2 regions of the Lysinibacillus pakistanensis genome follow, and region 1 is predicted to be linked to the other one. Evidence: riboswitches for the same ligand, from Rfam matches in the RefSeq annotation. Region 1 holds a riboswitch; the other holds the start of a gene.
The links. Region 1 has a riboswitch for S-adenosylmethionine ahead of QNH24_RS21000 (methionine ABC transporter ATP-binding protein). Riboswitches for the same ligand answer to the same signal wherever they lie in the genome.

Region 1 (4,881 bases):
AAATTGAAAAAGAGGCAAAAGATACAATTCTTGCTTCAGCTGACGGAGATGCAGCGCGCATGACGTTATCTGCACTACGTAAGCTAACACGTAATAATCCTTACAACTTAATTGCGAAGAAACGTGAAGCATCAGTTAAGTTGATTGACGCAGAAAAATATGTAGTGTAATAAATCAAACAGCCTAGCTATCTGTAATAGATAGCTAGGCTGTTTGTGGGTGAGAAGGATAGATTTGCAAAAGCAACTGATAGAAACAGTTAAGTGAAGGATAGAATTAAGAAAGTGACGGATAGAATTAAGAAAGAAATGGATAGACTGTAGTAGAAGCCTGGGGATTGGTGTGAGAGCAACTGAAAATTGTTTCATTTTGGTTTGTATGGTTATGATGGTATACTACAGAAAATAAGGAAGACACAGAAAATCAGTGTCCTCAAAAAGAAAGTAGAGGAGCCTTTCAATGACGATTCAATTTATCCAATATCCAAAATGCACAACTTGTAAGAAAGCTCAAAAATGGTTAAACGATAATGATATAGTGTATGAAGAGGTACACATTGTAGAACAGCCACCTTCAAAGGACGAATTAACAAAGTTATGGCAAGCAAGTGGACTACCTCTTAAAAAGTTTTTTAATACGTCTGGCATGAAGTATCGAGAGCTTGGTTTGAAGGATAAACTTGCCGATATGAGCGAGGAGGAGCAGCTTGAGCTACTTGCTTCTGATGGAATGTTAATCAAACGTCCAATCGTTACTGATGGAAAAAAAGTAACGTTAGGGTTTAAAGAATCTGATTTTGAGCAAGCTTGGAAATAGCCGTAATTATCCTTGTTTTTATAGGAGAAGTATGGCACACTGAAAGTGAATATATTACATATTTATGGAGGGGTTTTTTGCATGAGCACACCTAAAGACTTACGATACTCTGAAGAACATGAATGGGTAAAAGTAGAAGATGGAAAAGTACGTATCGGTATTACACACTTCGCACAATCTGAATTAGGAGATATCGTTTTCGTTGAGCTTCCACAAGTTGGCGATGAGATCAAAACAGATGATCCATTCGGTAGCGTAGAATCAGTAAAAACTGTTTCTGAATTATATGCGCCAATCTCAGGTACTGTAGTTGAAGTAAATGCAGATTTAGAAGATAGCCCAGAATTCGTTAATGAATCACCATATGAAAAAGCTTGGATGATCGTTGTTGAGCCTGCTGATGCATCAGAAGTTGAAAAGCTTATGACAGCAGAGCAATACGAAGAAATGGTCGCTGAATAAGACAAGCCCTAATAGAAAAACGTCGGCATTCACCGACGTTTTTTATTATCTTCATGGCTGGGGAGATAGTCGCTTGCAATGGGTGTCTAACATTACCATCGTTAATGCTTAATTGATATAATGACTATAAGGAAAAGGGATATGTCTAATGGGGGTGGCGTGATGTTCGAGGGAAAATGCTTAATTGTTGAAGGCCGTTCGGATAAGCTTCAAATTGAACCTATTTTAAGTGAAGATGTCACAATACTTTGTACGAATGGTACAATTGGTGTGCATCAATTAGAAGTGCTGCTTGATCCATATGAGGGCTGTGAGCTTTATACATTTTTTGATGCAGATCCATCAGGGGATAAGCTACGGGCATTAATGGACAGACATTATCCAGAGGCAGAGCATTTACGTACAATGCCAACGTATAAAGAAGTTGAGACAACTCCGAGAAAGGTATTAGCAATGATATTGTTGCGAGCACATTTCTCAATCCATAATCAATATATTTTGTAAGGTTGCGTGAAAAAAATGGAAGAATGGTCAAAAGAGCAGTGGATCGCGGCTGTCCAGTCGGGGAAAAAAGCTGCCTTTTATTTATATACACCTATGTGTGGTACATGTGCAGTTGCATCAAAAATGATGATGATCGTTGAGCAATTACTGCCAAAGCTTCAAATCGGCAAAGCAAATTTAAATTTTGTTGAAGAAATTGCCTTAGATTACGAAATCGAAAGTGTACCATGTTTACTCGTCTGTGATGGCGGAAAAGTGACAGAAAAAGTCTATGCTTTTCAATCCGTACCGTTTTTATACGAATTGTTAAAAAAATCAATTGACTGAAGTTTGCTAGCATGGTAAAGTAACAAATATATTACTAAAACATTGAATATATCGAACTCTTATGAAGAGTGGCGGAGGGAAGTGCCCTATGAAGCCCGGCAACCATCACAAAGTGAAAAGGTGCCAAATCACCCAAAGATTTATCTTTGAAAGATGAGAGAACGGTTGAGCGTATAAATACGTGACCCCTTCTACTTGTCTGTGAGTGAAGGGGTTTTCTATATGAGAAAAGGAGTATTCGCTATGATCCAGCTTCAAAATATTACGAAGAATTACAAAACCGCAAATGGCGAATTAACAGCAGTCAAAGACGTAAACCTTTCCATAAATAAAGGTGAAATATTTGGCATTATCGGCTATAGTGGTGCTGGTAAAAGTACAATGATTCGTTTATTGAACGGTTTAGAAAAGCCAACATCTGGTACGGTGATGGTTAACAATCAAGAGTTTTCATCTATTAAGGGGCAAAAGCTTAGAGATGCAAGACAAAAGGTAAGTATGATTTTCCAGCACTTTAATCTACTATGGTCTAGAACCGTTGCTGAAAATATCGCTTTTCCACTAGAAATCGCAGGTGTTTCAAAGGCTCAGCGTGATGCACGTGTGAAGGAATTGATTACTCTTGTTGGTTTAGATGGACGTGATCAGGCGTATCCATCACAGCTATCAGGCGGTCAAAAGCAGCGTGTCGGCATTGCTCGAGCACTTGCTAATAATCCAGAGGTTTTATTATGTGATGAGGCAACCTCAGCACTTGACCCAGAGACTACCGATGCAATCCTGGATTTACTTGTAGATATTAACGAGCGATTAGGATTAACTATTGTGTTAATCACACATGAAATGCACGTTATCCGTAAAATCTGCCATCGTGTAGCAGTAATGGAGGCTGGCGAAATAGTAGAACGTGGTGAGGTATTACAAGTATTCCAGGCACCTCAAGCTGCTATTACGAAAAAATTTGTGTCACAAATTACAGATACGAAGGAAACGCAGGAGACGGTTGCACAAATAAAAGCAAATTATCCAACTGGACAACTTGTTAAGCTAATTTTTGTAGGAGAAAAAACAGAGCAGCCCGTAATTTCACACCTCGTCAAGCACTTTGATGTAGAAGTTAGTATTGTGCACGGTAATATCTCTCAAACAAAAAATGGTGCTTACGGTACACTTATTGTGCAAATAGATGGAACCGAGTCAAATGTGGCTGATGCATTAGGTTACTTAAATACAGTTGAAGTACAAACGGAGGTGATTGCAAATGCTAACTAATCTCTTTCCGAATGTCGACTGGGAGCGAATGTGGGCAGCTACCTATGAAACACTGTATATGACAGCTATTTCAACCGTAGTAACATTCATCCTTGGCTTATTAATTGGAATCGTATTGTTTTTAACAAGCCCCCATCAACTATGGGCTAATAAAATTGTGAATTTCTTAACAGGTTCACTCGTAAATATTTTCCGTTCGATTCCATTTATCGTGTTAATTATTTTATTAATTCCATTTACAAAATTCTTGCTTGGCACAATCCGTGGAGCCAATGCTGCATTACCAGCACTAATTATTGGTGCTGCCCCATTCTATGCACGTATGGTATTGATTGCATTACGTGAAATTGATAGAGGGGTAATCGAGGCAGCTCGTTCAATGGGTGCTAAAACATCTACTATTATATGGAAAGTGTTAATTCCAGAATCATTACCTGCGCTTATTTCAGGTATTACTGTAACAGCTGTAGCGCTTGTTGGTTATACAGCAATGGCTGGAATTATTGGTGCAGGCGGGTTAGGAAACTTAGCCTTCTTGGATGGCTTCCAGCGTAATCGCTCAGATGTGACATTAATGGCAACTATTCTAATCTTAGTAGTCGTATTTATTATTCAATGGATAGGCGATATGATTACAGCTAAAACAGATAAACGTTAAAGGTTATTTCGGTTCTCTGCCGTTAACATACTTTGAACAAAATAAAAGGGAGTGTAATAAAATGAAGAAGCTATTGACAGGATTACTCTTATCAGTATTAGTGCTAGCTTTAGCGGCTTGCGGTGCTGGTAAAAAAGACGATGCAAGCTCAGGTGCATCAACAGATGATAAAACAGATAGTAAAGAAAATGTGACATTAACTGTAGGTGCCTCTAATACACCGCATGCAGTAATTTTAGAAAAAGCAAAACCGATTTTAGCTAAAGAAGGTATTGATCTTCAAATTGAAACGTATACAGATTATGTATTACCAAACCAAGATTTAGCATCAGAAGACCTTGACGCTAACTATTTTCAGCATATTCCTTACTTAGAGCTTCAAATTAAAGATAATGGCTATGATTTCGTCAATGCTGGTGGCGTTCACATTGAGCCAATCGGCATTTACTCTAAAAAATATAAATCACTTGACGAGCTACCAAAGGGCGCAACAATTTTACTTTCTAGCTCAGTTGCAGACCACGGTCGTATGCTTTCATTACTAGAAGCAAAAGGCCTAATTAAACTTAAAGATGGTATCGATAAAACAGCAGCAGAAATCAAAGATATCGCAGAAAACCCTAAAAACTTTAAATTCGATGCTAATACAGCACCTGAAATGCTCGTACAAATGTACGAAAATAATGAAGGTGATGCAGTGCTAATTAACTCTAACTTTGCAATCGATAACGGCTTAAACCCAGTGAATGATTCAATTGCTCTTGAAGATAAAGAGTCTCCATATGTGAATATTATTGCTGTTCGTGCTGGGGATGAAACAAAGAAAGAAATTAAAAAATTAT
Region 2 (4,881 bases), 460 kb from region 1:
TTTGCTGAATGAATTAAAAGGAATGTAAATTTTTCGTAAAAAAATTATAGTTATTTAGTTTCTATTATCACTCTTGGTTTTATAGGTATAAAAGGTTGTTTTTGTTGTTTGTTTTAGGTATATATTAATGCATAGAACTAACGGTAAAAATATTAATATAGTGAAGGGATAATAAAGACAAAGGAAAAATAAACAAAAAATAAGCAAAAGAAATATTAGTTGATACAAATTAGCTACCAAAAGATATAGTGGTAGCTTTTTTACTGCTTTAAGCCAATAGTTTGGCTACAGGGACTTTTTATACAATTAATGGTAAAAAATGTATGATAGGAAATTGACAGCTATTTATAAAATGGATAAGGTATATGAGTGATTTTGAAAAGAGTAGTTCATGCTATGGCTAAAAGATAATTGGGATTTTGTTCAACTAGAACTTGAACAGAAATTAACCTAAACCTATTTTCTTACATTTTGAAATATATATTTTTGTAAACGGAATTGGATTTTCTCAGCTTTGCAAAAGTACACGTGAAAGAGGGAAAATGTGTGATTTTTCAAAAACAGAGAAAGACAGCAGCGATAGACCTTCAGCAATATGTTGTAAAAATGGATGTTTCTAATTGCAAGTCAATGGTCAAGCAAATAGAAATGCTAAATTTAACAAAGCAGGATTTACAGTATTTAAAAGCCTTTCAGCCATTTGTTATAGAAAATATTAATGATATTGTTGATAGATTTTATAGAATGATAGGAACTGAGGGTAGTTTAGTAAGTATTATTAATAGTCACAGTTCTGTAGAAAAATTAAAAGTAACGCTTGGCCGCCATATTATAGAAATGTTTAACGGCACAATTGATGATGAATTTTATCGAAGACGTACTAATATTGCTAAAGTACATGTTCATATTGGTTTAAGAACACAATGGTATATTTGTGCCTTCCAAGATTTATTTTTATCATTCATGGACTTAGTAGAAGAGCACATTCATCATCCCAAAGATCAGTTTAATACTATACGAGCCATTTCTAAAATTTCAAACTTTGAGCAGCAATTAGTATTAGAGGCCTTTGAAAATACTGTTGAGCAACACAAAGAGAATATGGAACGGAAAAAGGAAGCCGTGGAAAAGGAAATCGTCACGTCTACAGAAAGTCTTGCTACAATATCCCAAGAAACAAATAACTCATTTCATCGAATAAGCAAGCAATCAGATGAAATTAAACAGTTTGCAAAAAACTCACTTTTGGTGTCAGCGGAGGCTGAGAAGCAGGCAGTAGAGGGAAGAGAACGAATAAAGAGTCAATCACAAAATATGTGTAATATTATTGATTTGCTGAAGGATATAACAGAAAATATTGAACAGTTGACTGGTATGTCAAAAGAAATGGAATCAATTATGAATGTTGTTACCACAATTGCCAACCAGACCAATTTATTAGCTTTAAATGCAGCTATAGAAGCAGCCCGTGCTGGAGAAGCGGGTAAAGGCTTTAATATAGTTGCTAATGAGGTTCGAAAACTATCGATTCAAACAAAAGATTCTGTGACCTCAGTAGCCATGTTGTTACAAAAAACAAATGAACGGACAGATAAGCTAACACACTCTCTTAATAATATTCAAGAAGAGGTCATATCTGGCAAGGAAAATATGGTTCAAACAGAAGGGCAATTTACGAAAATATTAGAATCGATGACAGAGGCAAAAGAGCAAAATGATAGTATGGAAAAAGAAGTATTAGCGATAGCGGAGGTTCTTAATGAGCTAGGGATTGCCTTTGAAGAAGTAACGAATTCAGCTGAGAAATTAGCAAATGTTGCCCAACACTTAAATTAATTCAGAGTAAAGATATTATTGTGGTAACCGAAATCTACAGCCTATAAACACTATAACAACCATTGATATATGGTGTTTAATGGTTTTTCAGTAAATATTAACTAATATATTGCCGGAATTTTAAGTCAAGGGTATTTTTTGTTTCATCATGAAAAGATACATATTTAGTCATAGTAATGGAGCTATCCTCACCACGGGATAGCTCCATTTTTGCTAAATTTGTAAAGGGTTGAGCGTAATTTTCAATAAAAAGGGTTTATACTAAAGGAAGACAACAAAAATTAGGGGCGGTTAATATGGAAACAGTGGTTGTATTAGGTGGAGGAATTACGGGTTTATGTACGATGCATTATTTACAGCGCCAAGTAAAGGAAAAAAAATTAAATGTAAGGCTTGTGCTTGTTGAAAAAAATACATATTTAGGTGGTAAGTTGCACTCTGAATACGAACAGGGATTCATTATGGAGACAGGGGCAGATTCAATAGTAGCCCGTCATCAAGGTGTTATGGAGCTGGTTGAAGAGGTTAATTTTAAGCAAGATTTGGTATACAACGAAACGGGGATTTCTTATATATACACAAATAATGAGCTCCATGCGATTCCGGCAGATTCAACATTCGGTATTCCGATGAGCCTTCACTCTCTGGAAGAAAGCACACTTGTATCCGAAGAAGGTAAAAAAGAAGCATTAAAGGATTTGACAATGCCAAATGTAGGCTTTACAAAAGACAGCTCAATTGGAGAATTTTTAACGTACTATTTAGGGGAGGAGCTTGTTCAAAACCAAATAGCGCCAGTATTAGCAGGTGTGTATTCAGGAGATTTACATCAACTATCGATTGCCTCCACATTACCTTATTTAATTGATTATAAAAATGAGTACGGTAGTATTATTAAAGGTTTTGACGCAAATCGAGAACAATTTGTAAAAGCTGCTAATAAAAAATTTATTTCATTTAAAAATGGTTTATCGTCTTTAATTGATCGTCTTGAAGAAACATTAACTGATGTAGAAATTTTAAAGGGAATTACCACTACTAGTGTCAACAAGCAGGAAAACCACTACCAAGTTACTTTAGCAAATGATACGATCATTGAAGCAGATCATGTAGTTTTAGCATTACCTAATGAAACTGTACAGTACCTATTAAAGGATGAAACATTGAACCGTTATTTTGACCAATTCAATACTGCCTCCGCTATTACAATTTATTTAGGATTCGATGTACCCGATAGTAGATTACCAGCTGATGGAACAGGCTTTATTGTGTCTCATAATTCTGATGTAATCTGTAATGCAGCGACATGGACAAGCCGTAAGTGGAAGCATACTTCAGCAAATGAGCAATTACTTGTTCGACTCTTCTATAAAAGCATCAACCCCGCATATGAGAAGTTACGTAGGATGACAGATGAAGAATTATCTGTTGTTGCCTTAGAGGATGTAAGAAAAAGCTTGGGGATTAAAGAAAAACCAAGTGTCGTGAATGTAAGTAGATGGATTGATCAAATGCCGAAATATGATTTAGCACATCGTGAGGCATTACAGGGCTTATTACAAGAGCTCGAAACAAACTATCCGAATTTATCCATTGCGGGCTGCTCTTACTTTGGTGTAGGTATAGGTGCTTGTATTCAAAACGGTAAAAAAATAGGGGATAATATTGCTGAAAAATTATCTTAATTGCAGAATATAAGACAAAAAATTATATTTTTCGTTTGAAATATCCTTTGTTACGTGAAATAGTCTTGACTCAAACGTTTGTTAACGTTATGATTCTTTTAATTATTTAAAAAATTCATACTAAATTCTTATCAAGAGAAGCTGAGGGACTGGCCCAATGACGCTTCAGCAACCAACTTTTTGTCAGGTGCTAAATCCAGAAGACCCTATGGTCGAAGATGAGAAGGAACAACAATTACGAAACGTAAAAGCCTTCTTTGTGTTAAAGAAGGCTTTTTATATTATAGAAAAATAGAAAGAGGGGCTAGTTTTATGGGGTTGCTTGAAAAGTTAAAAACGCATGTTCTTACAGCAGATGGTGCAATTGGTACGGTATTATACGGCTATGGCTTGGAGTACTGTCATGAGGAAATGAATGTTCAAAGACCAGAATTAATTGAAAAGATTCATAGAGAGTATATAGCAGCTGGAGCCGATATTATTCAAACAAATACTTATGGAGCGAATGCTATAAAATTAGCACGTTACGGATTAGAGTCGCGTGTTCAGCAGTTTAATGAAGCAGCTATGACGATTGCCAAGCGAGCAGCTGCAGATGGAGGTCAATTTGTTTTAGGGACTATTGGGGGGATTCGAGGCATTCGGAAAAGCGATGCAACCTTAGAAGAAATTTTAGCGACTGTTGAAGAGCAAGCAACTGTGTTACTGGCAGGGAATCCAGACGGCCTTTTACTTGAAACCTATTATGATTTTGAAGAATTAACAGCAACATTAAAAATGCTTCGAGCTAAAACAAAGTTGCCAATCATTGCGCAAGTTTCAATGCATGAACCGGGAGTGCTGCAAAATGGTAAGAGTTTAAATAGTGCCCTACATGAGCTCGAGGCACTGGGTGCTGATATTGTAGGTGTTAACTGTCGTTTAGGTCCATACCATTCGATTCAGGCATTTGAGGGTGTAGAACTTCCTGAAAAGGCATTTATGTCTACCTATCCAAATGCATCTCTTCTAGATTTAGAAGACGGGCGTGTTGTTTATGAGTCAGAGACAGACTATTTTGGTCGCGCTGCTGTAGCACTTCGAGATCAAGGCGTTCGTTTAATAGGTGGGTGCTGTGGTACGACACCAAAGCATATTGCTGCAGCGAAAAAATACTTAGAGGAATTATCTCCAGTAGAAGAAAAATTAGCGAAGCCTGAGAAAGTAGAGATTGTACGTGAGGCAGAACCTTCAAGATTCGAGCCATTGCATATAAAAGTAAAACGTCAACGTTCGGTTATAGTAGAGTTGGATACACCAAGACATTTAGAAATCGATGGTTTTATTAAAGGTGCTAAAAAATTATATGAGGCAGGCGCAG

Region 2: it holds a riboswitch for S-adenosylmethionine, as region 1 does, so the genes downstream of both, QNH24_RS23175 (bifunctional homocysteine S-methyltransferase/methylenetetrahydrofolate reductase) here and QNH24_RS21000 (methionine ABC transporter ATP-binding protein) in region 1, are expected to answer to the same signal.

Annotation. Positions count from the first base shown of each region.
Region 1 is NZ_CP126101.1:4,196,784-4,201,664, reverse strand. Features, by position in the region: gene QNH24_RS21025 (acyl-CoA dehydrogenase FadE) at 1-170, shown strand, start outside; gene QNH24_RS21020 (arsenate reductase family protein) at 460-816, shown strand; gene gcvH (glycine cleavage system protein GcvH) at 898-1,278, shown strand; gene QNH24_RS21010 (toprim domain-containing protein) at 1,441-1,782, shown strand; gene QNH24_RS21005 (thioredoxin family protein) at 1,798-2,109, shown strand; SAM riboswitch class I at 2,166-2,269, shown strand; gene QNH24_RS21000 (methionine ABC transporter ATP-binding protein) at 2,353-3,381, shown strand; gene QNH24_RS20995 (methionine ABC transporter permease) at 3,371-4,039, shown strand; gene QNH24_RS20990 (MetQ/NlpA family ABC transporter substrate-binding protein) at 4,101-4,881, shown strand, end outside.
Region 2 is NZ_CP126101.1:4,653,994-4,658,874, reverse strand. Features, by position in the region: gene QNH24_RS23190 (SEL1-like repeat protein) at 1-28, shown strand, start outside; gene QNH24_RS23185 (globin-coupled sensor protein) at 547-1,836, shown strand; gene QNH24_RS23180 (protoporphyrinogen oxidase) at 2,133-3,521, shown strand; SAM riboswitch class I at 3,647-3,746, shown strand; gene QNH24_RS23175 (bifunctional homocysteine S-methyltransferase/methylenetetrahydrofolate reductase) at 3,834-4,881, shown strand, end outside.